Regions from separate parts of the Shewanella avicenniae genome, predicted to be linked through region 2. Evidence: predicted binding sites of a transcription regulator. Region 2 holds the regulator's gene; the other holds the start of a gene.
The links. Region 2 encodes ArgR, which controls arginine synthesis, uptake and breakdown. Its sites were predicted from a motif close to ANTGAATANNTATTCANT; they were not measured.
Positions count from the first base shown of each region.

Region 1: the regulator ArgR is predicted to act here: its motif matches at 11,643-11,660, upstream of argC (N-acetyl-gamma-glutamyl-phosphate reductase).

Region 1 is NZ_CP071503.1:3,895,991-3,912,302, reverse strand. Features, by position in the region: rRNA gene JYB87_RS17230 (23S ribosomal RNA) at 29-2,918, shown strand; rRNA gene rrf (5S ribosomal RNA) at 3,055-3,170, shown strand; tRNA gene JYB87_RS17220 (tRNA-Asp) at 3,242-3,318, shown strand; gene aegA (formate-dependent uric acid utilization protein AegA) at 3,604-5,559, shown strand; gene JYB87_RS17210 (CinA family nicotinamide mononucleotide deamidase-related protein) at 5,735-7,009, shown strand; gene JYB87_RS17205 (DUF1439 domain-containing protein) at 7,083-7,619, opposite strand; gene ppc (phosphoenolpyruvate carboxylase) at 7,616-10,255, opposite strand; gene argE (acetylornithine deacetylase) at 10,449-11,606, opposite strand; gene argC (N-acetyl-gamma-glutamyl-phosphate reductase) at 11,862-12,845, shown strand; gene argB (acetylglutamate kinase) at 12,870-13,652, shown strand; gene JYB87_RS17180 (ornithine carbamoyltransferase) at 13,665-14,570, shown strand; gene JYB87_RS17175 (argininosuccinate synthase) at 14,602-15,828, shown strand; gene argH (argininosuccinate lyase) at 15,892-16,312, shown strand, end outside.
Region 2 is NZ_CP071503.1:3,204,110-3,220,421, reverse strand. Features, by position in the region: gene JYB87_RS14305 (FMN-binding glutamate synthase family protein) at 1-89, opposite strand, end outside; gene JYB87_RS14300 (DUF5610 domain-containing protein) at 244-846, shown strand; gene JYB87_RS14295 (ferredoxin--NADP reductase) at 940-1,674, shown strand; gene JYB87_RS14290 (glutathione S-transferase N-terminal domain-containing protein) at 1,681-2,274, shown strand; gene JYB87_RS14285 (hypothetical protein) at 2,296-2,703, opposite strand; gene ggt (gamma-glutamyltransferase) at 2,977-4,665, shown strand; gene JYB87_RS14275 (Dyp-type peroxidase) at 4,745-5,680, shown strand; gene argR (transcriptional regulator ArgR) at 5,750-6,220, opposite strand; gene mdh (malate dehydrogenase) at 6,496-7,431, shown strand; gene ispB (octaprenyl diphosphate synthase) at 7,527-8,498, opposite strand; gene rplU (50S ribosomal protein L21) at 8,766-9,077, shown strand; gene rpmA (50S ribosomal protein L27) at 9,094-9,348, shown strand; gene cgtA (Obg family GTPase CgtA) at 9,473-10,639, shown strand; gene JYB87_RS14240 (threonine/serine exporter family protein) at 10,666-11,424, shown strand; gene JYB87_RS14235 (threonine/serine exporter family protein) at 11,424-11,891, shown strand; gene folA (type 3 dihydrofolate reductase) at 11,904-12,386, shown strand; gene JYB87_RS14225 (AhpA/YtjB family protein) at 12,496-13,170, opposite strand; gene serB (phosphoserine phosphatase SerB) at 13,251-14,219, shown strand; gene JYB87_RS14215 (PilZ domain-containing protein) at 14,240-16,312, opposite strand, start outside.

The sequences.
Region 1 (16,312 bases), 690 kb from region 2:
CGGTCGAGGAAACTCATCCGGGTTGTATGGTTAAGCGACTAAGCGTATACGGTGGATGCCTTGGCAGTCAGAGGCGATGAAGGACGTATTAACTTGCGATAAGCTCAGATGAGGCAGTAAAAGCCGCTTGAGTCTGAGATTTCCGAATGGGGCAACCCACTTACATAAGTAAGTATCATTAAGTGAATACATAGCTTAATGAGGCAAACCGGGAGAACTGAAACATCTAAGTACCCCGAGGAAAAGAAATCAACCGAGATTCCCCTAGTAGCGGCGAGCGAACGGGGACCAGCCCTTAAGCTTTTGGGGTGTTAGTGGAATGCGTTGGAAAGCGCAACGGTACAGGGTGACAGTCCCGTACACGAAAACTAACCTTAAGTGAAAACGAGTAAGGCGGCACACGTGACATGTTGTCTGAAGATGGGGGGACCATCCTCCAAGGCTAAATACTCCTGACTGACCGATAGCGAACCAGTACCGTGAGGGAAAGGCGAAAAGAACCCCTGTGAGGGGAGTGAAATAGAACCTGAAACCGTATACGTACAAGCAGTGGAAGCGGTTCTTGAGACCGTGACTGCGTACCTTTTGTATAATGGGTCAACGACTTACATTTAGTAGCAAGGTTAAGCGAATAGCGGAGCCGTAGGGAAACCGAGTGTTAACTGCGCGTTTAGTTGCTAGGTGTAGACCCGAAACCCGGTGATCTAGCCATGGGCAGGTTGAAGGTTGAGTAACATCAACTGGAGGACCGAACACACGTCTGTTGAAAAAGACGGTGATGACCTGTGGCTGGGGGTGAAAGGCCAATCAAACCGGGAGATATCTGGTTCTCCTCGAAAGCTATTTAGGTAGCGCCTCGAGCGAATACCATTGGGGGTAGAGCACTGTTAAGGCTAGGGGGTCATCCCGACTTACCAACCCTTTGCAAACTCCGAATACCAATGAGTACTACTCGGGAGACAGACGGCGGGTGCTAACGTCCGTCGTCAAAAGGGAAACAACCCAGACCGTCAGCTAAGGTCCCAAAGTTATTGCTAAGTGGGAAACGATGTGGGAAGGCTTAGACAGCTAGGATGTTGGCTTAGAAGCAGCCATCATTTAAAGAAAGCGTAATAGCTCACTAGTCGAGTCGGCCTGCGCGGAAGATGTAACGGGGCTAAGCAATACACCGAAGCTACGGGTACATACTTTGTATGTGCGGTAGAGGAGCGTTCTGTAAGCCGTTGAAGGTGAAGGGGTAACCCACACTGGAGGTATCAGAAGTGCGAATGTTGACATGAGTAACGATAATGGGGGTGAAAAACCTCCACGCCGAAAGACCAAGGGTTCCTGTCCAACGTTAATCGGGGCAGGGTGAGTCGACCCCTAAGGCGAGGCTGAAAGGCGTAGTCGATGGGAAACGGGTTAATATTCCCGTACTTCTGCTAACTGCGATGGAGAGACGGAGAAGGCTAGGCCAGCGCGGCGTTGGTAGTCCGCGTTTAAGGTAGTAGGTGTTGTGCTTAGGCAAATCCGGGCACATTTACACTGAGAGCTGATGACGAGTCACTAAGGTGATGAAGTGGTTGATGCCAAGCTTCCAGGAAAATCTTCTAAGCTTCAGGTTAGTAGGAATCGTACCCCAAACCGACACAGGTGGTCGGGTAGAGAATACCAAGGCGCTTGAGAGAACTCGGCTGAAGGAACTAGGCAAAATGGTACCGTAACTTCGGGAGAAGGTACGCTCCTGTTGGTGATGAGACTTGCTCTCTAAGCTGACGGGAGTCGCAGATACCAGCTGGCTGCAACTGTTTATCAAAAACACAGCACTGTGCGAACTCGCAAGAGGAAGTATACGGTGTGACGCCTGCCCGGTGCCGGAAGGTTAATTGATTGGGTTATCTTCGGAGAAGCTCATGATCGAAGCCCCGGTAAACGGCGGCCGTAACTATAACGGTCCTAAGGTAGCGAAATTCCTTGTCGGGTAAGTTCCGACCTGCACGAATGGCGTAATGATGGCCAGGCTGTCTCCAGCCGAGACTCAGTGAAGTTGAAATTGCGGTGAAGATGCCGTATACCCGCGGCTAGACGGAAAGACCCCGTGAACCTTTACTATAGCTTGGCACTGAACATTGACCCTGCATGTGTAGGATAGGTGGGAGACTATGAAGTTAGGACGCTAGTCCTGATGGAGTCGACCTTGAAATACCACCCTTGCAGTGTTGGTGTTCTAACCTTGGCCCCTAATCGGGGTTAGGGACAGTGCCTGGTGGGTAGTTTGACTGGGGCGGTCTCCTCCTAAAGAGTAACGGAGGAGCACGAAGGTTGGCTAAGTACGGTCGGACATCGTACGGTTAGTGTAATGGCACAAGCCAGCTTAACTGCGAGACAGACACGTCGAGCAGGTACGAAAGTAGGTCATAGTGATCCGGTGGTTCTGAATGGAAGGGCCATCGCTCAACGGATAAAAGGTACTCCGGGGATAACAGGCTGATACCGCCCAAGAGTTCATATCGACGGCGGTGTTTGGCACCTCGATGTCGGCTCATCACATCCTGGGGCTGAAGTCGGTCCCAAGGGTATGGCTGTTCGCCATTTAAAGTGGTACGCGAGCTGGGTTCAGAACGTCGTGAGACAGTTCGGTCCCTATCTGCCGTGGGCGTTGGATGATTGAGAGGGGCTGCTCCTAGTACGAGAGGACCGGAGTGGACGAACCGCTGGTGTTCGGGTTGTCATGCCAATGGCATTGCCCGGTAGCTACGTTCGGAATCGATAACCGCTGAAAGCATCTAAGCGGGAAGCGAGCCTCAAGATGAGTCATCCCTTAGACTTTAAGTCTACTAAAGAGCCGTTCAAGACCAGGACGTAGATAGGCAGGGTGTGTAAGCGTTGTGAGGCGTTTAGCTAACCTGTACTAATGACTCGTGCGGCTTAACCATACAACCCCGATGGGTTTTGGTGAACCTTGATAGAATAAAGAAATACTTGATTTGAAGTATGAGAACGAACTACTAGAAAAAAGCAGCTTTCCGAATTATTGTTTTTGCCTAGAAGGCGGAAACAGAAAAGAATTTGTCTGGTGACAATAGCATTGTGGTCCCACCTGATCCCATCCCGAACTCAGAAGTGAAACACAATCGCGCCGATGGTAGTGTGGGGTTTCCCCATGTGAGAGTAGGTCATCGCCAGACGCCTAATTAGATTTACACTTGAAAAAAGTGGAATCAAAAAAGTTTAGTACCACATAGTGGGAAAAAGCGTTGGAGCGGTAGTTCAGTTGGTTAGAATACCGGCCTGTCACGCCGGGGGTCGCGGGTTCGAGTCCCGTCCGCTCCGCCAACACAAAAAGGCCTCGTCTTATGACGAGGCCTTTTTGTTTCTTGTCTGTCCCGCCCTCGTCATCTGTCTTTTGCTAGCCAACTTCCGCTCATTGATGCGATAGTGAATATTGATTCACTATTTAATTGTATTATAAATTAGGCTTTCGTTAGTAACTCTGACTCACATCAACGATTTCTGCAATCTATCTTCCTAGAATGGCTAAGTTCGCTAATTTTCGCTCCTGGGGAACGCATGTTTATGCGTGAGGGGAATGAGGCTGAACCATACTAATCTATAAGAATAATGGGGTCATTGAAGCATATGAATCAGTTTGTCGTTGCAAGTGCTCGCGACTGTTTAGGATGTCGCGCCTGTGAAGTTGCCTGCGTACTGTCGCATAATAATGGGGTCTATCCTCCTACCTCTGCGTTGTTTCGGCCTCGCATCAATGTGATAAAGGCTCAGCCATATAATGCTGTTGCTGCTTGTCATCACTGCGAAAATGCTCCATGTCTTGCCTCTTGCCCTGTTGCCGCGATTGAGCAAAAAGACGGTGTGGTGTCTCTGAGTGAAGAGCGCTGCATTGGTTGCCGTAACTGTGTATTGGCTTGCCCATTTGGGGCGATTGAGATGGCTGAGGGCACTCAGTCTCACCAAACGCTTGCGCAAAAATGCGATCTTTGCCATGACACCGACCAAGGCCCAGCATGTGTCGCCGCTTGCCCGACAAAATCATTAACGCTTCAAACAGATGCCTCATTGGCGCAAGCTCGTCGTACCAAGCAGCTGAATACTGTGGGCGGAAAAGTTTCCGCTCAGGCGCCTCGGTTTAACCAGTTGCATCAATTAATGCAGCGCGTTGCGAGTCAGCCGCGTCAAGAAGCGTTGAAAACCGCATTGGCGGAACGTAAAACAAGCTTTGTCGAGACCTATAAAACATTTTCTAGCGCGCAAGCCGTGTCACAAGCCGCTCGCTGTATTAAATGCAGTGATCATCCTGTTTGTGAATGGACGTGCCCAGTACATAACCAGATCCCTGAATGGGTAGCGTTAGCGAAGCAAGGCAAGATTATTGAAGCGGCAGAACTTTCTAACAGTACCAGTTCACTGCCTGAGATCTGTGGTCGAGTGTGTCCGCAGGATCGATTATGCGAAGGCAGTTGTACCCTGAAGCAAGAGTATGGTGCGGTCACCATTGGTAATATCGAGCGTTATATTAACGATATGGCCTTCGCGCAGGGCTGGAAGCCGCAGATCGCTGAAGTAACACCGACCGGTAAACGGGTGGCAATTATTGGGTCTGGGCCTGCTGGGCTTGGCTGTGCAGACGTGTTGGCGCGTCATGGTGTTCAGCCTGTGGTGTTTGAGCGGCAACCTGAGATCGGCGGCATGCTCACCTTTGGTATTCCATCCTTTAAGCTCGAAAAGCAGTTGATGATTCATCGTCGGGAACTGTTTACCGACATGGGGATTGAGTTCCGCCTTAATACTGAGATTGGCCGCGATATCAGCTTGCATCAGTTGCTTGACGAGTTTGATGCAGTGTTTGTTGGCGCTGGTACTTATCAATCGATGAAAGCTGGGCTTGAGCATGAAGATGCGCCAGGGGTTTATGAGGCGCTACCTTATTTGACCGCTAATACCAAGCAGCTGATGGGCTTAGCTGAGCAAGCCGATGAGCCGTATATCAACCTTGCCAATAAGCGGGTTGTGGTATTGGGGGGCGGCGATACCGCAATGGACTGTTTGCGTACCGCGCTGCGCCAAAACGCTGCGTCTGTAACTTGCGCTTATCGCCGCGATGAAGCCAATATGCCGGGTTCTGTCAAAGAAGTGAAAAACGCGCGCGAAGAGGGCGCTGAGTTCCTTTTTAATGTGCAACCCACGGCGATCCAGCTCGATAATGAAGGACAATTGGCGGCCGTGCAGTTTGTACGCACTGAACTCGGAGAACCTGACGCGTCAGGCCGTCGCCGTCCGCAAGTGATGGCAGGTTCAGAATTCAGTTTAGAGGCCGATGCGCTGATCATCGCCTTTGGTTTTAGTGCGCACAGCATGCCATGGTTGGCTGACGCGGGTGTGCAGCTCAACGGCTGGGGCTTGATTGAGGCTGAAGCCACCTCTGAATTTGCCTATCAAACCAGCCATCCTAAAATTTTCGCCGGTGGCGATATTGTGCGTGGTGCAGATTTGGTTGTGACAGCGATGGCTGATGGTCGCCGCGCCGCCGAAGGAATTGTGGCGTCACTCGGACTTTAACGGATTCTGCGTTACCAATAAGGCGCCTGAACACTCTAATTTCGCACAGAGCAGGCGCTTTTTTATGCCCATTTTACTGAGCTTATTTGTGGGTGCTAATTTCCAACTTTCATACCTTTTGTCATGCTTTTGGCGTACTCTTTATAAGCAATATCGATTACACGCAGGAGCATGAATGAAGCTGGAAATGATTTGCACCGGAGAGGAAGTCTTATCTGGGCAGATAGTCGATACCAACGCGGCCTGGTTTGCCAATCTGATGATGGAACACGGCATTGAAGTACAGCGGCGCGTGACCGTTGGTGATCGCATGGAAGATCTGATTGCTGTCTTTCAAGAGCGCAGTCACCACGCCGATGTCATTTTGGTTAATGGTGGCCTTGGGCCGACGTCGGATGACCTTTCTGCAGAAGCGATGGCCAAGGCAAAAGGCGAGCCACTCGTCGAAAATCAACAGTGGCGTGCTCACCTTGAAGCGTGGTTTTCTCGCAATAATCGGGTGATGTCAGCCAATAACCTCAAGCAAGCTTGGCTGCCTGAATCCGCGGTGATGATCGACAATCCTGTCGGCACCGCCTGTGGTTTTCGGGTCAAACTTAATCGCGCTTGGTTGTTCTTTACCCCAGGTGTGCCGTTTGAATTGAAGCACATGGTACAAGAGCAGTTTTTGCCGTTTGTGCAGCAGGAATTTGGCATTAACGCCAATGTGGCGTTGCATAAAATTCTTACCTTCGGCCACGGCGAGTCGTTATTAGCATCAAAGTTGGAACCGCTCACCTTAACGCAAGGCATTACCTTGGGGTATCGCTCTTCGATGCCGCATATTGAGATTAAGTTATTTGCTCGTGGCGAAGCGGCAATTGCGCAATTACCGAAAGTGGCCGCCCAAGTAAAAGCGGTGCTTGGCACTGCCGTTGTGGCTGAGAATAAAGCCACCTTAGCCGAGGAGATCCACAGCAAGCTATATCGCTCCGGTAAAACATTTAGCGCGGCTGAATCGTGCACTGGCGGCTTGATCACTAGCCAGTTAGTGTCGTTTGCCGGCAGTTCCTCTTACCTGCAACAAGGTCTCGTGACCTACTCCAACGAAAGTAAGGTGAAAGTCTTAGGCGTGAAGCCGCAGACGCTGGATGATTTCGGCGCCGTATCAATTCCCGTGGTAGAAGAGATGGCGCGCGGTGCTCGTAGTTTGTTGGACTGCGACTATGCCTTGGCGACCAGTGGTATTGCGGGGCCGGATGGTGGTAGTGATGAAAAGCCGGTGGGAACCGTGGCTATCGCACTGGCAACGCGCAACGCGGTCTATAGCCAGATGGTGAAAATATCGGGTCGCTCGCGTGACCTTGTGCGTTCGCTCAGTGCCGCGGTCGCTTACGATATGCTAAGACGAGAGCTGGAAAACGAGGCGGTGATTGTCGATTACAGCTCGATCAGTCGTTACGCGAAATAAGCATGGTTGATGCAACAAAAAGGGCACTGTGAGTGCCCTTTGTTATTAACCCATCTCAGGACGGGATAACCCATCATTTGAATAGCAGGGTTAATTTACCCGGTTCAACCTTAATGCTCTGGGTCATCTCGGCAATCTTAGCCTCTTTGGGCTTATCGGTATCCAGCACATAAATTGGCTGGTCTTGCAGTAAGTCCTTGGCTTGATTGGCCATCTGTCGTGCTACTGGCCCAATCAGCAATTGCAGTTTCTCTGGCGTCAGTAGCACATCTTCAATCTGCATATCGTCAAGATATAAACTGTGGTTACTTGCCTGATAACGCGGCGTTGCGCTAAAGCGGGTTTGCATACTGGCGTACAGCGGGAACAGCGGTGTTTCCAACTTCAACTCGCCAAACGCCGTCACCGAAATCCGCTCCGCTTGCTCTCCGAGTTTCACGTCAAGCCGCGTAATGCCAGATTGCAGCTTCATCCCTTCGCTATCCAGCTTGATCTGTTTGACCACTTTGTCGTTGAGATATTGCTGCACTTGCTGCTCTGAAATGCTGTACTGGCTGGCACAACCGTCCAGCCAGAGTAGCAGCGGTAATAAAAATAACCGTTTGATCAACCTGTATTCCTCATGCCGGCGGCAACACCCGCAATAGTTAACATCAATGCCAGCTCCAGTTTAGCACTGGGTTGCGCTTCCTTACGAGTACGGCCTAACAGCTCAGCCTGTAGGAAGTTCAACGGATCAATGTACGGGTTACGCAGTTGCACTGATTCACGGTTCCATGGCGTGTGCGACATCAATACATCGCTCTCAGTGAGTTGCTTCACCACATCAATACCGAGTTGCAGGCGTTCAATCAGGGTGTCACCTAAATGATGCAATGATGCAGGCACTAAGCATTTTTCGTAGTAACGCGCTAAGTTTGGTTCTGCTTTGGCAAATACCATCTCCATCATCGAGATGCGGGTGCTAAAGAATGGCCACTCGCGCTCCATTTCCTTGAGTAATGCTTCTTCGCCACGATCAACGGCCATTTTCAGTGATTCACCTGCGCCCAACCATGCCGGCAGCATCAAGCGGTTTTGCGACCAAGCAAAGATCCACGGAATGGCACGCAAGCTTTCGATGCCCCCATCCACTTTACGTTTGGCTGGTCGGCTGCCAAGTGGCAGTTTACCTAACTCGATTTCTGGTGTTGCGGCGCGGAAGTAAGGGACAAAATCAGGTTCGTTACGCACCACATCGCGGTAGGCGGTTACGGAATCTGCGGCGACGCGGATCATACAGGCGCGCCATTCAGGTTTTGGCTCTGGTGGTGGCAACAGCGTGGCTTCCATTACCGCTGAGGTATACAGCGCCAGCGATTGCACCGCTTGTTTAGGCAAACCAAACTTAAAGCGGATCATCTCACCTTGTTCAGTGACGCGGATTCGGCCATCAACTGAGCCCGGTGGTTGCGATAAAATCGCATCGTGTGCTGGTGCGCCACCGCGGCCAACCGTACCGCCGCGACCATGGAATAGCATCAGTTTCACACCTGCTTCTTTACAGACGTCCACTAACTGCTCTTGTGCTTGATATTGTGCCCAGCCAGCCGCCATAACCCCGGCATCTTTAGCTGAGTCGGAGTATCCAATCATCACCTCTTGCATACCGTGGGTGTAATCTTTGTACCAATCGATACTCAGCAATTGGCGAATGGCATCAGCCGCGTGAGTCAAATCTTCTAATGTTTCGAACAGCGGCACGACGCGAATCGGATGTTTACAACCGCATTTCTTCAGCAGCAGTAATACCGCTAACACGTCAGATGGCTTACTGGCCATGGAGATCACGTACGAACCTAACGAGCGACTCGGCTGTGAGGCAATCAACTTAAAGGTTGACCACACTTCATTGACGTCAGCCGATGGCTTCCAGGTGTTCGGAATTAATGGCCGACGGCCGCGCAGCTCTTTCAGCAGGAAGGCTTGTTTCTCTTCCTCATTCCAGCTGGCGTAATCACCCATCTCCAGATATTGGGTCAGCTCACTTAATACTTCTTCGTGGCGGCCGGAATCTTGACGAATATCCAAGCGCACCATGTGAATCCCAAAACTGGCGATTCGGCGCAGCATATCCAGTAATAAACCATTGGCGATCAGGCGCATTCCACAGTCGTAAAGACTGGTGTAAAGCATCATCAATGGCCGTTTGAGATCCTCTTCGTGCCAAATGATGCTGGTTTCGTCCACTTCTGGGTGATGCCCTGCAATGCGCGCATTCAAATAATCGATGGTGTTGCGCAGCTTTTGGCGCAAGTCACGCAACACAACACGATAAGGCTCTGGGCTGTTATTGGTGTAAGCCATCAGCTCAGCGTTGGCTTTTGACATCGACAACTCATCGACCAACAGCACGACATCCTTAAGATGCAAACGCGCCGCGGCGTGGCGGTTACGATCTAAGACTTCTGCCGTCACTTTGGCGGTAACAAACGGGTTGCCATCGCGGTCACCGCCCATCCAGCTTGAGAAGCGGATTGGGGCAAAATCGATGGGCAGTTGTTCGCCAGTACGGTCTTGCACTTTGTCGTTCAGTTGTCGCAAAAAGTCAGGAATGGCGTGCCACAGTGAGGCTTCAATGGTCGACAAGCCCCAACGCGCTTCATCAACTGGGGTTGGGCGCTCTTCACGAATCTCATTGGTGTGCCAAATCTGCGCAATCAACTGGCGTAAGCGCAGCCGTAATTGACTGTGTTCACGTTCGCTCAGCTGGGTATTTTCTAACGCGGCGAGACAATCAACAATTGCGGCATATTTATAGATCAGCGTTCGACGCGAGATCTCGGTTGGGTGTGCGGTGAGCACCAGATCGATATCGAGATTGCGTAAGCATTGTTGCAGTTGTTGTTGATCAACGCGGCCATCGTCCAGCATTTTGCCCAGCAGTTGCTCAACCGGATCAGGTACGCACACCATCTCGTCACAGTTACGGCTGATGGTATGAAACTGTTCGGCAATATTGGCTAAGTTGAGAAATTGGTTAAAGGCTTTGGCGACGGGGACTAATTCGTTGTCCGGCAAGGCGGTTAATAGCGCCAGCATCTGATCCCGTGCCTGAGTATCACCTTGGCGGGATCTTTTGGCGAGCTGGCGGATCTGCTCAACCTTTTCTAAAAACGATTCCCCAAGGTCAGTGCTCATGGTCTCACCGAGCATTTGCCCCAACATATTCACATTGGCGCGCAGCGACGCATACATATCTACCATTGTTTCTCACTCCATTAATGAAGGGCTTTGGTAAGTAAAAACCAGAACCCACCACGATACCTATCCACCTGCCTGTTGGTCAACTTGTAATACAAATGTGACGAGCGCCGTTGCAGAATCGATATTTTTTTGCTGGGAATATTGCCGCAGGCTGCATTATTCGCTAACTGCTGCGGCATTCGCTAAAGCTATGTTAATCCTTTATGCAGGCATGCCAAATAAGTTTGCGAAGTAACTCAACGGTGGGCTTAAGTTGATCTTGTGCCATATATTCATCGGGTTGATGCGCCTGCTCAATACTGCCAGGCCCTAACACTAATGTATGGCAACCTAACTGGCGAATATATGGGGCTTCAGTCGCATAGTTCACCACTTCCGGCGCATTGCCTGCGAGTGATGCCACTAATTGACTCCATGCAGAATCTGCCGAGTCTTTAAACGCTTCATTGCCCGGATATAAAGTTGAAATGGTAACTGCCCCCGGATACTGGCTGACTACCGGCTTCAGATATTGATGCAGCATCAGTTCCAAATCTTGCAGGGCAATCCCCGGTAGTGGCCGAATGTCCAAATGCAGGTCGCAGCAACCACAGATCCGGTTGGCGGCATCACCCCCATGAATATGGCCAAAGTTCATGGTGGGATAGGGCACGCTAAAGGCGTTTTCACGGTAATTTTCTGCCAGATGCTGGCGTAGTTTCAGCAGTTGGCCAATCACCAAATGCATAATATCAATGGCGTTTAGTCCTTTGGCGGGATCGGATGAATGACCGCTACGGCCGACAATGCGGATCCCTTGGGCAAGATGCCCTTTATGCATATACACCGGGCGCAAACTGGTGGGTTCGCCAATGATGGCATATTCAGGCTTGATTGCGGCATTAGCTGCAAAGGCCTTTGCACCATTCATGGTGGTTTCTTCGTCGGCACTGGCCAAAATATGCAGCGGTCGTTGCAGTTTATCGAGCGGTATCTCTTTGAGTGCTTCTAATATCAGTGCAAAAAAGCCTTTCATATCGCAGCTACCTAAGCCATACCACTTGCCATCCTTTTCGGTCAGCTTAAAGGGATCTACTTGCCACTGACCCTCATCAAACGGCACGGTATCTGTGTGCCCCGCAAGCAACAATCCCCCGTTCCCTTGACCAAGGGTGGCCACAAAATTGTGTTTGTCGCGCGTATTGGCCACCGCTTGTTGTTGGCATTGAAAGCCTAAGTCGCCAAACCAATTGCATAACAAGTCAAGTACGGGCTTATTGGATTGATCTTGGCTCGCATCAATCGCGCTGATAGACGGTGCGGCGAGAAGCGCAGCAAAACTTTGGGCGAGGGTTGGCTGTTTATTGCGCATTTGTTAAAAACACTCCAAATATATCTATTCACATATATTGCATAAATAGGCTTTTGTGGTAGTCTAGCAAACAATTCTGATAAGTGTCATCAGAAAGCTGATGCTGCAGCATGTTTAGTCAACGCGGCCTTAAACACAGAACCATAAAAATAATAGCTGCGAATAATCCTAGTGGCGTTAAACTAAACAGCGTGCAGTTTTATTGGGCAGTAGCATGCTGCCCATTTTTATTGATCAGATAGCGATGCGAGTGCGATGAAAAATATTGCCATTATCGGTGCGAGCGGATACACCGGCGCCCAAATCACAGCCCTTATTCAAGCGGAAGCTGAACTCTCTATCCAAGGGTTGTATGTATCGGAAAATAGTCTGGATAAGGGCAAGGCCTTGTCAGACTTATATCCTGTTTATCAGCAGGTGACTCATTGCTTACAGCCACTGACAGCTGAAGCAAAAGCGGCCATTGTGAATGAAGCCGATGCTGTGGTGTTAGCTACAGAACATGTGATCAGTTTAGAACTCGCTGCTTATTTTTATCAGCAAGGTTTAGCCGTATTTGATTTAAGTGGTGCCTATCGTTTTAGCGATGCTGCGCAATATCCAAAATGGTATGGCTTTGAGCATAACCAACCTGAGGTGTTGGCCCAGGCGGTGTATGGTTTGGCTGAGTGGAACGCCGAAGCGGTAAAAAACACCCGCATGATTGCGGTACCCGGTTGTTATCCGACTGCGTCATTAACCGCGCTTAAACCATTGAAGCCATTTTTAACTGATGCCTATCCGGTGATCAATGCCGTGAGTGGCGTGACCGGTGCAGGCCGTAAAGCGCAGCTGCATACCAGTTTTTGTGAAGTGTCATTAACACCGTATGGCGTGCTTGGCCATCGTCATCAACCTGAAATTGCAACGCAATTGGGGCAAGAAGTGATTTTCACCCCACACTTGGGCAATTTTAAGCGTGGCATTTTGGCAACCATTACCGTGCAACTTAAGCCTGGCACGACCACGGAGCAGATCAGCGCAGCCTATGCGGTCTACGATGACTCTAAAATTGTCAAAGTAATGCATAACCGTTTCCCGAAAGTGGACGACGTTGTACTGACCCCAAACTGCATTCTGGGTTGGAAGTATGACGAGCAAAGCGGTTATCTGGTGGTATCAAGCGCCATCGATAATTTAATGAAAGGTGCAGCAAGCCAAGCATTGCAATGCATAAAGATTCATTACCAATTGGCTTAATGTGACGCCTTCGGAGAGATTCTCATGAGCACGAATGACACCGTATTGGTATTGAAAGTGGGTGGCGCATTGATGCAAAGCCCTGAAGGCATGCAAGGTTTGATGAAAACCGCCGCGGACATGGTCAACGCTGGCCGCAAAGTTGTGCTGGTGCATGGCGGCGGTTATCTGGTGGATGAACAGCTGCAAGCGAACGGCATGGTCTCTGAAAAGGTCGATGGCCTGCGGGTCAGCCCGAAAGAACATATGCCGGTCGTCGTGGGGGCGTTAGCCGGTACCTCAAACAAAGTCTTACAAGGTGCCGCAACGGCAGCAGGTGCCACTGTGGTGGGCCTGAGTTTAGCCGATGGCAATTTGGTTGATGCCACCATCAAAGATCCAAGACTGGGCATGGTGGGTCAGGTCGCACCAAAAGATGGCACATATTTGAAATTTATTTTATCGCAAGGCTGGTTGCCGATTGTCAGCTCGATTGCGATGACCACTGACGGTGAGCTACTCAACGTTAATGCCGACGATGCCGCCACTGTGTTGGCTAAGTTAGTGCATGGTCAGTTAATTCTGTTGTCAGATGTACCCGGTGTACTTGATGGCAAGGGTGAACTGTTGCGTAGTTTGAATCGTGCACAGATTGCTGAGCTGGTGGCTCAAGGCGTGATTGCCAAAGGCATGAAAGTGAAAGTGGAGGCCGCATTAGAAGTGGCCGAGCAGATGGGGCAGCCGGTTCAGGTTGCTTCATGGCGAGATGCAGCACAATTAGCTGCGCTGGCCCGGGGAGAGCACATCGGCACGCAAATACAACCATAGAAAGGAAGAATTATGAAGCACCTGTTGTCTCTGAAAGAACTGAGTCAGTCGCAGCTGTTGGCTCTGTTAGAGCTGGCGACGAAGATGAAAGCCGCACCTGAGGAATACCGCACCGCGCTCGATGGCAAAAGTGTGGTCATGCTGTTTGAAAAGCCCTCACTGCGTACTCGCGTCAGCTTTGATATCGGGATCAACAAGCTAGGTGGCCACTGTGTCTACATGGATCAGCAAAACGGTGCTTTAGGTAAGCGTGAGTCGGTAGCCGACTTTGCAGGTAATATTTCTCAATGGGCCGATGCCATCGTTGCCCGTACTTTTAGCCATGTCACCATTGAAGAACTGGCTGAATATGGCTCGGTGCCGGTGATTAATGCGCTGTCAGATCTGTTTCACCCATGCCAAGCCTTGGCGGATTTTCTCACCTTGTATGAAAACGAAGGTGATTTGAAGAAGGTCAGCTTGGCCTACATCGGTGATGGCAACAACGTGACCCATTCACTGATGTTAGGTGCGGCTGTGCTTGGTATGCGGATGACAGTGATCTGCCCAGAAGGTCACTTCCCAGATGGTTTTGTCGTGACCCAAGCACAACAGTTAGCGGCCGCCCACGGGGGCAGTTTGCTGCTGACGTCTGATGTTGCGGCACTGGAAGAGTGTGATGCGGTGTATACCGACACTTGGATATCCATGGGTGATAACACCAAGCTTTCTGATATCGCGGCTAAATTTGGTCAATACCAAGTGACCCGCGAAATGATGGATAAGTACAACGTTAAATACTTCATGCACTGTCTTCCTGCCCACCGCGGCGTTGAAGTCACCGATGAAGTGATGGATGGTGAAGGCTCGCTGATCCTTCAGCAAGCGCAAAACCGGATGCATGCGCAAAATGCGGTGCTGGTAACTCTATTAAGTTGATGGCTGCGGCCTTGTAATTCAGGAAATAATCATGTCTATCGCAAAGAAAAATACCGAAGTTAAAAAAGTCGTATTGGCATATTCCGGCGGCTTGGATACTTCTGCCATTATCCCGTGGCTGAAAGAAAACTATAACAACTGCGAAATCGTTGCCTTTTGTGCTGACGTAGGCCAAGGCGAAGAAGAGCTGGTGGGCTTGAAAGAAAAAGCATTAGCATCAGGCGCTTCTGAATGTTACATCGTTGATTTAAAAGAAGAGCTGGTTAAAGACTACATCTACCCAACCATCGCGACTGGCGCTGTGTACGAAGGTACTTACTTGCTGGGTACCTCAATGGCGCGTCCAATCATTGCCAAAGCGCAAGTGGAAGTGGCACGCAAAGTGGGCGCCGATGCACTGTGTCACGGTTGTACTGGTAAAGGTAACGACCAAGTCCGTTTTGAAAGCTGCTTTGCCGCGCTAGCTCCGGATCTAGCTGTCATCGCCCCATGGCGTGAATGGACCATGGAAAGCCGTGAAGATCTGTTGGATTATTTGGCTGAACGTAATATCAAAACCTCCGCTTCAGCCACGAAGATCTACAGCCGTGATGCTAACGCATGGCACATCTCTACCGAAGGTGGCGAGTTGGAAAGCACTTGGAATGAGCCATCAAAAGCCGTATGGACTTGGACGACCGATCCAGAAGACGCACCAAACGAAGCTGAATACGTCACACTGAAAGTAGAAAACTGCCGCGTGACTGAAGTGAACGGCGAAGCGTTAACACCGTATCAAGTGGTATTGAAGCTGAATGCTATTGCATCGCCACATGGTGTTGGGCGTGTCGATATCACCGAAAACCGCATGGTGGGGATGAAGTCTCGTGGTTGCTACGAAACTCCGGGCGGCACCGTCATGGTTGCAGCACTGCGTGCGATTGAAGAGTTGGTACTCGATAAAACATGCCGCGCGTGGCGCGAGCAGATTGCCGGTCAAATGTCGCACTTAGTGTATGACGGCCGTTGGTTCACCCCTCTGTGTGAATCGTTGGTGGCGGCGTCTGAAGCCTTAGCTAAAGACGTGAACGGCGAAGTGGTCTTGAAACTCTATAAAGGCCAAGTCACCGCAGTTAAGAAAAGATCACCTAACAGCCTGTATTCTGAAGCATTTGCAACCTTTGGTGCTGATGTTGTTTACGATCAGAGTCATGCTGAGGGCTTTATCCGTCTGTACTCACTGGCCAGTCGCATCCGCGCACTTAACAGCCAAAAGTAAGCGAGTAAAGCGCAAGGGCGCCGCGGCGCCCTTTTTTATTGAACCAAATACGAGGGATTTATCATGGCGTTATGGGGTGGCAGATTCAGCGGTCCTAGCAGCGAGCTGTTTCAACTGTTCAACGACTCATTGCCAGTGGACTATCGACTGGTTGAGCAAGATATTCAAGGCTCTGTTGCGTGGGCAACGGCGATTGCTAGTGTCGGCATTCTGACCAGCGATGAGCTAAGCGCGTTGCACCAAGCATTGGCGGAACTGCTCGATGAAGTACGCGCTGAACCAGCACAGATCGTTGCTTCCGGCGCCGAAGATATTCACAGTTTCGTGGAGCAAAAGCTGATTGAAAAGGTCGGCGATCTCGGCAAAAAGCTGCACACCGGCCGTTCACGTAACGACCAAGTCGCGACTGACTTGAAACTCTGGTGTAAAGAGGAAGGCGCTGCTGTGCTTGAATTACTGCAAGGCTTACGGCAAGAGATGCTCG
Region 2 (16,312 bases):
ACCAACATTAAGGCCACAGTGCCGATAACAATTAAAAAAAGGCTTGAGAACAGTTCGAGCAGCCACAACAACCATTCAGAGTTAGCCATAAATTCTCCCTTACAATTATGACGTTAGTCGTTCAACCGGCTTTGATTGTTAGTGTATACCATATTATTTGACGGGATATTTATTCAGCAGCGACTAAACTTGTGTAAATAATGGCCGATATAGATTAGGTATCGTCACAACGGAGTGTTGGTTATGGAAGTCCAGAATCATGGCTATCAAGTGTCGCAGGTAGCGAAAGACAAATCCGCAACGGTTGATGGTAATCATGGCAAAGCGGTGTCTGAAGTTGCCAGCAGCAAAAGTATTCGGGCGCAAAGCCGCGACTATATGAACAGCGCTGTCTTAGCCGCTCAAGAAGATGTCGCGTTAAGCAGCGGTAATCAGCCGTTAGCGTTGCTATACCGCACCGCACTAGAAGCAATAAATGAAGAGCTTGCGCCCGCACTGGGCGATAATGCCATTCAAACGATAGCGAATAGTGATGTTGATTACAGTCCAGAGGCTACTGCCGGCCGAATTGTCGATTTTGCGACTCAGTTTTTCAGCGTTTATCAGCAGCAAAATCAGCAATTATCGTTTGAAGAACAACTCAGTAACTTTATGGGGATTATTGGCGGCGCTATCGATAAAGGATTTGGCGAGGCGCGCGATATTCTCGATAAGCTCAATGTGTTGGATGGAGACATTGCTGATGGTGTCAACGCGACCTATGACTTCGTGCAGCAAGGATTAGATAAGTTTCAGCAAAACTTATTGCAGCCCACAGACGAGACTGCCACAGACATCACTGAATAATAAATTCGTAACTCGCGTAAAACCCCACATCGTTGGGGTTTTATTTTATCTAGCGCAGGATAAGCTAGAGTGTATTCGATGGGAGGAATTGTTATGTGGCAAAGCACCAATGTCATTGCACGCATCGATTGGAATGAGCGGCTCTTTAGTCTGCGATTGGCCGCAAAAATTCCGTTCGAAGCGGGGCAGTTTATTAAGCTAAGTTTACCCAGCGAAGATCGTCGATTGGCGCGAGCCTACTCGTTGGTGAACTCCCCAACGGCTGATTTTAGCGAGATTTTGGCGATGGAAGTCGCTGATGGCCAATTGTCTCCGCGCCTTCATCATCTGAACGTTGGCGATGCTCTCGATATCTCCACTAGCGCTACAGGGTTTTTAACTTTGTCAGAATTGCCAGCACAGGGAGAACACTTGTGGTTATTGGCAACGGGCACTGGCGTTGGCCCTTTTATTTCGATACTGCAAAGCTCACAAGTATGGCAGCGATTTACCCAAGTGGTTTTGGTTTATGGGGTTAGGCAAGTCTCAGATCTAGCCTACCGTGAGCAAATAGCTCAGATTGCCGCAGCACGGCCAAATTTTCATTTTGTTTCGGCCATCAGCCGTCAGGCGGATGAGACAAGTTATCCGGGCCGAATTACCACGGCATTAGAAACTGGTGAATTGGAAAAGCGCGTTGGGCTATCATTGTCTCCGACTCAGAGTCAAATCATGCTGTGCGGTAACCCCGAGATGATCAAACAATGTAATGACTTATTAACTGAGCGTGGATTTAGCAAAAATTTGCGTCGAGCCCCTGGGCAAATCACCACTGAAAAATACTGGTAACCTGATATGAAGCTACTTTATTCCGTTGCCTCTCCCTATGCGCGTGCTGTGCGGGTGGCATGGCGCTATTTACATCTTACCAATATCGATGAACAACTCTGTGATCCGTTTGAAGATGGCGCTGAGTTACTTGAAGCAAATCCTTTGGCCAAAGTGCCTTGTTTGATTATTGATGGCGGAGCTGCCATCTATGACAGCGAAGTGATTCTGCGGTATCTCGCCACGTTATCGCAGGGCGGTACTAAGTTGTTTTTCGCAGCTAATGAATGGCAAGCGGCGACACAGTTCTCATTGCTCAAAGGGGTTATGGATGCAGCGTTTGGATTGCGAATGGAAATTCGGCGATTCGAAGAGCATTGCGGTTCACAACAATGGTTAATGCGCCATGAGCAGGCGATTTTGCGCGCATTACAACATTTAGACAAAAGCGGAATCACCGCTGAGCCCTTTGACGTGCGGCATATCATGTTGAAGTGTATTGTCGATTACCTTGATTTTCGCTGTTCTGAACTTAATTGGCGTAATGTTGCTCCAGCGATTGCCTTGTGGCAAAGACCGCTGTCGCAGGTGAGTTTGTTTGCTGAAACGTCACCGTGCTAATCATTCACTTAGCCGATGACGTTATATCAGCTCGATGGTGTGTTTATCCGTTGCTCGGCGACCTTGCGGCCGGTCGCGACGATTGACTTCACCAAAGGCGCCGTAAAGATCATGTGTGATGCCGTAGTCTAAACGACGATCGCTACCCACAACCCGGCGGTCTTCAAAATGCTCATAGCGACAACGGCAAGTGGCCGCAGAGCATTGTTTGAGTGGTAAAATAGGAGCATCTGCTGATAAGAAACGTTTACCTTCTATTTCCACTGCAGCATTGCAACACTCCTTGTCACTCATAATACTGACAGCATGGTAAGGATTACGGCTTTTGGCAGTCGATTTTTGTGCTTTCACTCTGGGGCTGGGAGCCAATATCTGCATAAATGCAAAATACAACACCAGTAATACCGCCAACAAAATGATTAGTTCCATCTAAGCAACTCCTTATTCCATCCACACAGTTCATAAAGTGTAGTGCAGTTTCTACATACGTCTTGGCTAAATTAGGATGAATAAAGGCGGAAATGCACTAGCTAGTTCATTTTGAAATGTTTTATTACAGCCGCAGTTATCAACAAATCTTCACATCTGTGCTACTTTTTCGTAATCAATCCGCGATTTCACCCCCAATGCCGGTCATCGGTATTGGCGAAACACAGCTAAAAATAATGTGATGGAGTGTTGATGCGCCTATTACCCGCAATTATGTGTTCTGTATTCATTGGTTCTGTAACTGTGGTAGCCAATGCTTTTGCTTATGATCGAATTACCGGTGCTGAATTTGCCAGTCGTTCCGAGGTTTACGCGACCCATGGCATGGCTGCAACTAGTCAACCTTTAGCCACACAAGTCGCCCTCGATGTATTAAAACAGGGCGGTAGCGCTGTTGATGCAGCCATCGCAGCAGATGCGATGCTCGGGCTGGTGGAACCCACTGGTGCAGGGATGGGCGGCGATCTGTTTGCGATAGTGTGGAGTGCGAAGGACAAGCAGCTGTATGGGCTAAATGCGTCTGGTCGTAGTCCTAAATCGCTGACACTGGATATGTTGCAGCAGATGGGGCTGGAATACTTACCGCCTTTTGGTCCATTACCCGTTTCTGTGCCCGGGGCGGTTGATGGCTGGTTTGAACTGCATAATAAGTTCGGTAAATTGCCGATGGCAAACAACCTCGCGCCGACTATCGCTTATGCGCGTAATGGTTTTCCTGTCTCTGAATTGATTGCGTACTACATGCAAGCGAGCGCTAAGCGGTTGGGTAAATTTCCCGGCTTCAAAGAAACCTATATGCCCCATGGCGCTATGCCGAAAACTGGTGAGATTTTTAAAAATCCGGCATTAGCCAGTACCTTAGAAAAAGTTGCTAAGGGGGGGCGTGATGCCTTCTATAAAGGTGATATTGCCAAGAGTATCGCGGCGTATATGAAGGCGCAGGGCGGATATCTTAGCTATGACGATCTTGCCAGCCATCAAAGCGAATGGGTTAAGCCAGTTTCTGCGAACTATCGTGGCTATGACGTGTGGGAATTACCGCCAAACGGACAAGGTATTGCAGCGCTGCAAATCCTCAAAACCATGGAGCCGTTCGATGTAAAAGCGATGGGGCAATTAAGTGCTGAATATGTGCATCTGTTTGTTGAAGCGAAAAAGCTCGCGTTTGCTGACCGCGCTAAGTTTTACAGCGATCCTGCCTTTAACGATATCCCCGTAAAGCAGTTGATTTCGGAAAAATACAATTATGAACGTGCCAAGTTAATCGATCTTAACAAAGCGGCTAAAAGCGTTGAACCAGGTAATCCCAACCTTTTACATGGCGATACCGTTTATCTCACAACTGCCGATGCAGAAGGCAATATGGTGTCGCTGATTCAAAGTAACTACCGTGGGATGGGCTCTGGCATGACGCCGCCAGATTTAGGGTTTGTATTGCAAGACCGTGGTCAGTTATTTGATCTAACCCCTGGCAGGTTTAATAGTTATGCTCCCGGAAAGCGGCCGTTTCACACCATTATTCCCGCATTTGTCACCAAAGATGGTAAGCCGTGGCTGAGCTTTGGTGTTATGGGCGGGGCAACCCAGCCGCAAATGCATGCCCAGATCATGATTAATATCATTGATTTTGGTATGAATTTACAGGAAGCTGGCGATGCACCACGAATATTACATACCGGCTCGACTCAGCCAACCGGTGAGGTGATGGAAGACGGCGGCTACGTCAGCCTTGAATCGGGCTTCCCGATGGAAACTCGCCGAGAATTAATGAAAAAAGGCCATGTCATGCGTGACTCGCTGGGCGCATTTGGTGGCTATCAAGCTATTGGTTTCGACGCCAAATCTGGCGTTTACCGCGGTGCTTCGGAAAGCCGTAAAGACGGACAGGTTTCCGGATATTAGTAACAAAATAACGCGTTAACATTTGAATAGATAAGCGGATAATGTTGCGTAAATATCATCTGCAGTAAAAGGTATCTTGATGGATATTATCGATATGCCACGTGAACAGTTGGGAATTTGTGCCGAAGGTAATCTACATAGCATCTATTTGATGTTTAATGCCGTAGAAGGTGCTGAGGTGCAGATGCGGCCTTGCTTAGCGAGCATCGCCCAGCACATTTATGAGTTATCAGATCAGTATGCTGATAGTGCCTTTAACGGGTTTGTTGCTGTAGGAGCTAACTATTGGGATAGCTTGTATCCAGATGGCCGACCACACTTGTTGCGCCCATTTCCAGCAATGGCAGAGGGGAATCGAGATGCGCCAGCGCTTGAGTATGATCTGTTCATCCACCTTCGTTGCGATCGACTAGATATTCTGCATCTTGTGGCCAATGAGGTGTATGACATGCTGGACGATCTCGCTGAACTGCAAGAAGAAGAGCGCGGTTTTCGCTACATGGATAATCGCGACCTGACGGGGTTTGTCGATGGCACAGAGAACCCTAAAGGGCGTAATCGTCAAAAAGTCGCGTTAGTTGGCGATGAAGACCACCCATTTCGCGGTGGCAGCTACATTCATGTGCAGAAATATGCGCACAACATGAAGAAGTGGCAACGCTTACCGATGAAAAAACAGGAAGATATTATCGGCCGTACTAAGCAAGATAACATTGAGTATGAATCTGAAGATAAGCCGCTGACCAGCCATATTAAACGCGTCAATCTTAAAGATGAAAATGGTGAGTCTATGGAGATTCTGCGTCAAAGTATGCCGTTTGGTGGTTTAAAACAGCAGGGGTTGATGTTCATTTCGACTTGCCGCACCCCTGAACACTTTGAAAAGATGTTGGCCAGTATGATTCATGGCGACGGTGCGGGGCATCACGACCATATGCTGCATTTTACTCAAGCGATGAGCGGTTCATCCTTCTTTGCACCATCTTTGGATTTTATGCTTCAATATGACGATTAATCGCTATCGATGACAGATAAAACAACAGGCACCGCATGGGTGCCTGTTTTGCTTCCAACGTGGGTCAGCTTATTCGCAGTAATTAAACAGCGATTTGACGGTTTCTAAGGTGTCATCGATCTGTTTAATGTTTGATGGACAGATAAAAATAGTATCGTCCCCAGCGATAGTACCCAAAATACCTTCCGGCTTACCGATAGAATCCAGTAAGCGCGCGATCAGCTGCGCCGCGCCGGGACTGGTTCTCACCACAATCATCGCCTGATTGTGGTCAACATCCAGTACCAAGTTTTTCAGCGGACTACCTGCCGTTGGCACACCAAGCTCAGCCGGTAAGCAATACACCATCTCTTGCTTGGCGTTGCGGGTTCTCACCGCGCCAAATTTGCTGAGCATGCGCGATACTTTAGACTGATTAATGTTGTTAAACCCTTCAGTCTGCAGTGCGCTGACAATTTCCCCTTGAGAGCCAAATCGCTCTTCTTTTAAAAGTGCTTTGAATGTCTTGATCAGATCATCCTGGCTTTTTGCTGTTTTCATTAAGTTATCTATTCCAGGTATTCATTTAGACAGGTTAATGCTGCATATATTTCAAATTTTTGTCAACAAATAGTCAGATTGAGTGAATAATAATGCATGTTTAACTGTAAGCATTTATAGACATAGAGATTTGAAACTTTTAAATCCCCTTTCAAACTAGTACCTAACCCTATGACTAAGGGATAATTGCAGCTTTTGTGATCATGACTTAAATTCACTTCACACTAAAGTTGGATCTACATCACAAAAAGTCCGATGATTGACGGAGTAAGACTATGAAAGTTGCCGTACTTGGTGCTGCTGGTGGTATTGGCCAGGCTCTTGCACTTTTGCTGAAGACCCAATTACCTGCAGGTTCTCAGCTGTCGTTGTATGATATTGCCCCTGTTACCCCAGGTGTTGCGGTTGATTTAAGCCACATCCCTACAGCCGTAGAAATAAAAGGATTTTCCGGAGAAGATCCTTCACCAGCGCTCGTTGGTGCAGATGTAGTGTTAATTTCTGCGGGTGTAGCGCGTAAACCCGGAATGGATCGCTCTGATCTGTTCAATATCAACGCGGGTATTGTGCGTAACTTGATTGAAAAAGTTGCTGCAACCTGCCCGAAAGCCTTGATTGGTATTATCACCAACCCAGTTAACACGACTGTTGCTATCGCGGCTGAAGTGTTGAAAAAGGCCGGTGTTTACGACAAAAATCGCTTGTTCGGTGTCACGACCTTAGACGTGATTCGTTCTGAAACCTTTATTGCTGAACTTAAAGGGCTGAACGTTGCTGACGTTAAAATTAACGTCATTGGCGGTCACAGCGGTGTGACTATTCTGCCGTTACTGTCGCAAGTTGAAGGTGTGAGCTTCAGCGATGATGAAGTTGCCTCACTCACTAAACGTATTCAAAACGCGGGTACTGAAGTAGTTGAAGCCAAGGCCGGTGGCGGTAGTGCCACGTTGTCGATGGGGCAAGCGGCTTGTCGCTTTGGTCTGTCGTTGGTGCGTGGTCTGCTTGGTGAAGCGAATGTTGTTGAATGCGCCTATGTTGATGGCGGCAGCGAACATGCAACCTTCTTCGCCCAACCGGTATTGCTCGGTAAAAATGGTATTGAGCAAGTACTGCCTTACGGTGACGTTAGCGCATTTGAAGCGCAAGCACGCGACAGTATGCTCGATACTCTAAACGCCGATATTCAGCTGGGTGTTGAGTTCGTTAAATAACACGAGTGTGATTGCATCAAAAAGCGGAGCCAATAAATATGCTCCGCTTTTTTCATGTCTGTTTGCTGAACTGCTGTTAACGGCGTTGTCGGTATCTAGTGTGTTCTTGATACCGCGATTTTCGCTAGGCTAATGAGCGCCTGTTTAATTTCACCTTCGGCAATAGGGGCTAGGGCTGCGATGGCCTTTTCTGACTCTTCAACCGCTCTTTGATAGGTGTAGTCGAGTGCACCACAGGTATTCAGTGCTTCAACGATAGTGGCGATATGCTCAGTGCCATCGCCTTGTTCAACCGCGGCGCGAATGATCTGCTTGGCCGTGTCATCGCCGTTTGAAATGGCATAAATCAATGGCAGAGTAGGTTTGCCTTCAGCCAAGTCGTCACCGATATTTTTACCTAACTCTTCAGGGTCGGCAGTGTAATCAAGTAGGTCATCAATCAATTGGAACGCAGTACCTAAGTATTTACCGTAATCCGCCATCGCTTGTTCTATGTGCTTATCACAACCTGCGACTACCGCAGCGAGCTGAGTAGCTGCTTCAAACAATTTGGCTGTTTTACAATAAATGACACGCATGTAGGTTTCTTCTTTCGTGTCAGGGTCATTACAGTTCATTAACTGCAATACTTCCCCTTCCGCCAGAATATTGGTGGTATCCGCCAATACACGCAGTACTTTCATTGATTCCAATTCTGTCATCATCTGAAACGCGCGGGTATAGAGGAAGTCACCGACCAATACACTCGCACTATTCCCAAACAGGGCGTTAGCTGTTTCACGACCGCGACGCAGGGTTGATTCATCCACCACGTCATCATGCAGTAAGGACGCCGTATGAATAAATTCTACGATTGCCGCTAACTTAACGTGGTCGCCACCGTTATAATTAACTGCACGGGCTGCAAGTACCGACAATAAAGGACGTAAGCGCTTGCCGCCGCCATTAATAATGTAGAAGCCCAGTTGGTTGATCAACGCAACGTCTGATTCTAGTTGTTTATAAATCAGTTGGTTGACTGCTTGCATGTCAGTATCGGCTAACTGACGTATTGCGGTTAAATCCATATTCGACCTAGATTTTACGGGGATGCGACTCCCCCGTTTTGCTTGAGTTGAGATACTACTGCGGCAGGATTTTACCTAAAATTGACTGTTAAGACAGTACTTAAGCTAAGGATGTGTGTAATAAACTGCTCTTTTTTATCTCGGTACCAATTAGGGCTTGCCAGTGTTGGATTCTTCGCGTAGAATCCGCGCCCATTGTCATTAAAGTTTTTGTGGCGCTCAGCGTTATTACATCCTGAGTGCTAAGAATTTCGGAGTAAAATAGCTATGTACGCTGTTTTTCAAAGTGGTGGTAAGCAACACCGTGTTGCTGAAGGTCACACTGTTCGCTTAGAAAAAATCGAAGTTGCTACTGGTGAAACTGTTGAATTTGATCAAGTTCTGCTGGTTGCAAATGGTGAAGACGTTAAAGTTGGTACCCCTTTAGTTGAAGGCGGCAAAGTGGTTGCTACTGTAGTTAGCCATGGTCGTGGTGAAAAGGTGACTATCCAGAAGTTTAGCCGTCGTAAGCATCACGAAAAGAAAACTGGTCATCGCCAGTGGTTCACTGAAGTTAAAATCACTGCTATCAACGCTTAATTTAGGAGTCTGACTCATGGCACACAAAAAAGCTGGCGGTTCTACTCGTAACGGCCGCGATTCAGAAAGTAAACGTCTTGGTGTAAAGCGCTTCGGCGGCGAATCTGTACTGGCAGGTAACATCATCGTGCGTCAACGTGGTACTAAATTCCACGCAGGTGTAAACGTAGGTATCGGTCGTGACCATACTCTGTTTGCGCTGACTGACGGCAAAGTGAAGTTCGAAGTTAAAGGTCCTAACAACCGTAAATTCGTAAGCATCGAAGAATAAGGTTTAGTTCCTGCAGTATATAAGCCCCGCCATTGGTGGGGCTTTTGTTTTGTATGTTGGTTATTTTGGCAGCAATAGTGTGGAAACTGTATAATTTGTCCATCTGTAGCAGCCAGGAGAATGTATGAAGTTTGTTGATGAGGCAGTGATCAGGGTAGAAGCGGGCGACGGCGGCAATGGCTGCGTTAGCTTTCGTCGTGAGAAATATTTGCCAGATGGCGGCCCTGATGGTGGTGATGGCGGCGATGGTGGCAGCGTTTACCTACAGGCGGACGAAAACCTCAATACCCTAATTGACTATCGCTTTGAGCGTTTTCACGCAGCTGAGCGTGGTGAGAATGGCCGTAGCCGTGACTGTACCGGTCATGGTGGTAATGACCTCGTGCTGCGTGTACCCGTGGGTACCCGCGCTGTGGATGAGGACACCGACGAAGTGTTGGGCGATCTTACCACCAATGGTCAAAAGCTATTAGTGGCGAAAGGTGGCTTCCATGGTTTAGGCAACACCCGTTTTAAAAGCAGTACTAACCGTGCGCCGCGTCAGAAGACCATGGGCACTCCTGGTGAGGTTCGTAGCTTGCGCCTAGAGTTGTTGCTGCTGGCGGATGTGGGCTTGTTAGGCATGCCAAACGCGGGTAAATCGACCTTTATTCGTGCTATTTCTCGTGCTACGCCGAAGGTGGCTGATTATCCGTTTACTACGCTGGTGCCTAACCTTGGGGTGGCTAATCCACGTCCAGGGCAAAGCTTTGTGGTGGCGGACATTCCAGGGCTGATTGAAGGTGCGGCAGATGGTGCTGGTTTGGGTATTCGCTTCCTAAAGCATCTTGAGCGCTGTCGTATCCTGTTGCATATTGTTGATATCGAACCGATTGATGGTTCTAGCCCGGCAGAAGCTGCAACCGCGATTGTGGCTGAGCTGGAAAAATACTCGCCGAAATTGGCTGCTAAACCGCGTTGGTTAGTCTTCAATAAATCGGATCTGCTGCTGGAAGATGAGCTAAAAGAAAAGATTGCTCAAGTAGTGAAAGAGATCGGTTGGGAAGGTGATGTGTATACCATGTCAGCTTATACCCGTGAAGGTACCGCCGCACTGGCCGAAAAGCTCTATGATTTCATCTCTACACTGCCAAATGATGAAAGTGAGAAGGACGCCGAAGAAGAAGTTGAATTCAAGTGGGATAATTACCACAAAGAAAGTGTTGAAGACCTCAACCCTGACTATGATGATGATTTTGACGACGACTTCGACGACGATGATTACGATGTTGAGGTTATTTATCAACGCTAATAGCTAAAGTGAGAGCCTGACGTCCTGTGTACGCTGATACCCAAAATGATATCACCCGGCAGGTTGTCCGGGCCGCACAGTTATTATTAGCCTACGGCGCCGAATCGGATCTGGTTGAAGAGATCAGCCAACGATTAGGTCGTGCGCTCGGGCTTGCCAGTGTTGAACTTTCCATTTCATCTAACGCCTTGGTGATGACCAGCCTAGTGCATGGGCGCTGTGTCACCACCACGCGGCGAATTCGCGAACACGGCATTAATATGGCCGTGGTTTGCGAATTACAACGCATCTGTTTGCTGGCCGAGAAGGGCCTATACGGGCCAAATGAAGTCCGTAAGCGATTGGCCCGCATTCACCCTCGAACCTATCCTCGCGCTGTTGTTATCCCGGTTATTGCGCTGTCCTGCGCTAGCTTTTGTCACCTTTCGGGTGGTGATCTCGTCGCTTGTTTGATTACGTTTCTGGCGTCTGCTTGTGGCATGTTTGTGCGGCTGCATTTGGCTGCGCGCCATTTCAACGTACTGATCAATTTTGCCGTCACCGCCTTTATTACCACGCTGGTCGCACAGGTAGGCTACCTTGAACCAATAACCGATACGCCTCAGCTGTCAATGGCGGCAGCTGTGTTGATGTTGGTGCCCGGCTTTCCAATGATTAATGCTATTTCAGATATGGTCAAAGGTCATATGAACGTGGGTGTTTCCCGCTGGGGACAGGCAACGCTGATGACGGTTTCGTCAGTGATTGGGATTACCATCGCGATGCAGCTCGGAGGCTTGTTGTAATGGAGTTAGTGCTGCTGTTGCTCAATGATGCGTTTTTTTCGGCAATCCCCGCCATTGGCTTTGCGATGCTCTTCAACGTGCCGAAGCGTTTTTTAGTGTTTTGTGCGTTAGCCGGGGCAACCGGTCACTGCGCCAGAACCTTGATGTTGCGTTACGGTTTACCTATTGAATGGGCGACATTTGTCGCCGCGGCCATTATCGGCGTGATTACCATCGCGTTTGCGAAGCGTCATTTAGCGCCGCCATTGCTGTATGCCGTTGCGGCGATCATTCCGATGATCCCCGGTTCCTATGCGTTTAATACCGTCATTGCTATAGTGAAATTAACGGCGAGTCAGTCGCTGCAGCCTGAGTTGCTCAATAGTGCAGTCACTAACGGCTTAAAAACGATATTTATATTGGGAGCGTTATCGGTAGGGTTGGCAATGCCAGCGCTTGTGTATTACCGTACGCGTCCGATTATTTAATAGGAATAGACGATGCATATCGCGATGATTGCCGCCATGGCGCATAACCGAGTCATTGGTAAAGACAACCAAATGCCATGGCATCTTCCCGATGATTTACGCCATTTTAAAGCGATGACGCTCGGCAAGCCGGTAATTATGGGGCGCAGAACTTTTGAGTCGATCGGTCGTCCGCTGCCGGGGCGCTGCAATATTGTTGTTAGTCGCCAACAAGATTACCACGCCGATGGCATTACGCTGGTGGCCTCTCTGCAAGACGCTCTGTTAGCTGCGGGGCAGGTAGAGGAAGTGGTGGTGATTGGTGGTGGCCAGCTCTATCGTGAAGCATTACCGTTAGCTCAGCGGCTTTATTTGACTGAAATCGATCTCGAGGTCGCTGGTGATACTACCTTCCCCGAGTGGGATGACGGCAGTTGGCAGCTTGAAAGCGAAACCTTAGGCGAAAGCGAAAAGGGACTGAAATACCGTTTCATTAGCCTAATGAAAAAGTACTGAGCTGCTTACATTAGCGTCGTCGGCTGAAATTGCTACACAACAAACCATTACTTCAACTTGGTGATGGTTTTTTTAGCTGGATAGGCAAATGATCGGCCCATCGATGCTGCTAAGATTCCAGCGGGTGAACGTCCTCTGTGACGGCTGACGCTGTTGCCGCCGCTGACTGTTGTTTGCGATTACGTTTAATCCGCGTTCTGCGCCTATCTGTTGCCGCGCGTTTAAAAGACAGTGCTCTGGAAAGCAGCAGACCGATGACGCCAGCAACGATTAACATTATCTGCTGCTGTTGCATATTTTGTTGGTGCGCGGCTTTAATCTCATCGAAAAATAGCCGCGGGTTAAGCCTCACTTCAATAAACCCTAGGTTTTCTCCCTGCTGAATAATCGCTTCTACGTAGGGCGGATAGGGCGCAAGTAGCGCTTCTAGCTCATCAGTGTCCGGATCAATGTCATCGTCATTCACATCCTGGGCAAAGGATAACCGCATTCCTTCAGCGTTGTAGATGGTGGCCGCCATCACTTTGGGGTCTTCTACTAAGGCAGACGTGAGCCATTGCAGCTGCTCATCATTTTGCAGTTGTAGTGCGGGTGCGGCGCCATAAGCGGTTTGTTGTACCATTAATCGCGCCATCTTTTCAGTTTGAGTCTTTAGAAGCTGCTGGCCTTGTAGTAGGCTGGTCTGCCACAATTGCACCAAGCCAATAATCAGCGTGACCGCTAAGGCGATCTGTAGCAGACGAATAATGGTGTGAGTGGCTTTTAGACCTCTGAACAATAACACTTTGTCCCCTAGTTAACTGCTGGTGGTTTGTTAATCATAATGGATAATTCGACCAGCGCCCATACGGAGAATTTTTGAGCATGGCCCTAGCGTTTTCCTGTATTTCGCGACAACTACTTCAAGGCGCACCATTTTATGTGAGCAAAACGCAGCAATGGCCTGCTCATGACGAGGGACAACATCCAGCAGGCGTGAGGCTTAGACTCATTTTTACGGCCGCCGCAGAAGCCGCAGCGATTGAGCAGATTGCATTATTCCCTGTCATAAGTGTGGCCGAAATTCAGCGCCAACAGCCTTTGCTCGCTCTGGAGTTGGTCCTGAGCCAAACACCCTCTGATGCGGCATTGCAGCAATTGCAGCAATTAACGGAAACCGAATATCTGTTGATTACACAAAACACGCCATTGCCAGCATTAACCGTTCCCGGCTTATTAGTGATGGATATGGACTCAACCGCCATTCAAATTGAATGTATTGATGAACTTGCGGCTGCAGCAGGGGTGGGCAAAGAAGTGGCTGAAGTGACTGAACGCGCCATGCAGGGCGAATTGGATTTCGAACAAAGTCTCAGAGCCCGCGTTGCCAAATTGAAGGGCGCTGATCGCGGTATTGTTGAGGCGTTGTGTGCCCGTTTGCCATTAAGTCCAGGGTTAGAGACTATGTTGGCGGAACTGCAAGCCCATCAGTGGCGCACAGTTGTGGCGTCTGGAGGCTTTACCCCGTTTGTGGGACATCTAAAGCAACTGTTGGGGTTTGATGCAGCCTATGCCAATGAGTTGGTGTTTGCAGATGGCAAATTTACCGGTGAAGTGACTGGCAAAGTGGTTGATGCCCAGTTTAAAGCCGACACAGTACTGCGTTGTGCTGCTGAGTGGCAGATCAGCGCGGCGCAAACCATGGCGATTGGCGATGGTGCCAATGATATCCCCATGGTCGAAGCCGCCGCATTTGGTGTGGCGTATCATGCCAAACCCAAGCTGGCCGCGGCTGCCGATGCAGCAATCACCCAGTTGGGCTTACAGGTATTGCCATATTATCTGCAACGATAATTTGGTGCGCAGCGTTGGCGCTATTCAGGCAATGGGTTCAGTTCTGGATAGCGACAGCGCACTTCATCACTGACGTCGGCAATTTCACCCACGCCGACAATCCGCCATAACAAACTTTCCAGTTGTTTGCCTTTGTGCATGGCATGCAGCCGAATATATTCCAATTCCCGTTGCAGATATGATAAATCCGGTTTGTCAGTGGCTGCGCGATAGATCCTAAACGCGACAAACTCGCCAATTTCATCGGCTTGTTTGATGTAATGAATCTCCTGCTCTGGCGAAACAAAACTATCTAAATACTTACAGCGCACCAATTTACGGTTGCTGTTAGGCCCAACGGAGACTGCAAATACTTCAGTAAAGGTGCCATTCTGTTGCGGCCGCAGAGCTCTGATGGGGGCAATAATATTTTGTTTTAAATGGCCATTAGCTAACAAAGGCGACAGGTCAAACAACAAGGTTTGTTCACGCTCGCAGGCAAATCGGTCACTGATGGGGTCGCGGGTCATACCCACCCCAATGGCGGCAATACGAAATGACTTACTGGTTTTTTCAAGCATGTAGGGCACAGAATGCAGATGGCGCATCACTTGGTTTTTCAGAGCATCCGCCAGCTCTTTTACTTCAATATTTTGTTCGCTCAGTTGGTCGAGTTTGGCACGGTTATGAATAATAAGCCGGTTTAAAAACTCCACCCCATTATGCACTTCATGGCCGATAGCGGCGGCCAGATGCAGCGCTAAACCGTTTTTGCGACTTTTGACAATACGGTAGGGCAGTTGTTGCAATTGCGCTTTCGGCGACAGTTCTTGCAGCTTAGGAAAGCTCAGATTGACCTCGTGAATATTCTCTTCACTGAGTGCTTCTGTGAGGTTAAGTTGCAGCCCGCGACTAGAGATATCTTGGGTGACAGCTTCATAATCCTTGCCGTTAAGGTGGATCAATACACTGGTTCTAAAGGTATAACGCGGCTCAATCCGGCGTTCACTAAACTGCATCGAAATTGGCCGTAATGTTTGTTTGGTCAATTTTTTGAGACCAAAACACTTTAGTTCGTTGGCGCTGAGTGATGACTGCCAGCGTTGATATCGCGCTTGTCCAGCCTCACAAGTGCAGTCAACTAGCTGGATTAAATGGCTATAGCGTGCTAGTTGCTGTTCCGTCAACGGTGCGTAATTTTGATCGTCACCCGGCAAAATAGACGCTTTGTAGGTTTGGTTGTGGTCAATTTGGTTGGCGTACATTCGAAATACTCGCCAACCCGATTTTTTAGCTCCAAACCCTAAAAATAGCGGCATCAAGTGTGGCTGTTGTTGTAACTCTGCCAATGTTGCGCCGTAGAAGAACACTCGGCCTTGGGCATGAAATGTAAAACTAAACAGCAGCCCATGTGCTACTTTGTTAGGCTCGCTGATTAACGCATTAATACGATCGCTATTGAGGACGACCGGCAATTGGTTGATCTCATTATCATCGGCAAAGTGATGTAGTAATCCTTGGTTATCATGGCTGAGTAGCACATTGGTGGCGTGATAATCACCTTGTTCATCGCGCTCAACAAATACCGGTAAGTGCGGGTAATGCGGTAAGTAATGGCGTTCAAACCCCATGCCACTGGCATTCACCAATAGATCGTTAATATCAACTTTATAGCGGAATTTAAAGCCGCGGATCAGATTGGTCAGCATCTCTGACAGCTTTTCACTGCCGCCGGCTCGTTTTAGGCGTAAGACGCAATCATCATCTTTGCTACTGGCATCGGCGACCAGATATTCCACACCTTGTTGAAGATCTTCAAAGTAAAACTCATCATTGAGCTCAGTCAGTTTGATCAACAAGGGTTGATTGAGATCGAGGTTGTGTCTGACTGGGATTTTGACACGCGCGCCACCGACGGAGAGATCGATAGTACTACCGGCAATTTCTTTAACCCCAGGTTGGGATACCAAAATCTTAATGCTGTAATTCATCCGCTCTTCGGTACGGCGAATGTAGTTGCCGAGAATAATCCCGCGTACTTTATAGGAATCGTCCGTTTCATCGATGTCGTTTAGCGAGCGTTGGCGACGTTTGCGTTCAGTGTGCATGTTCAT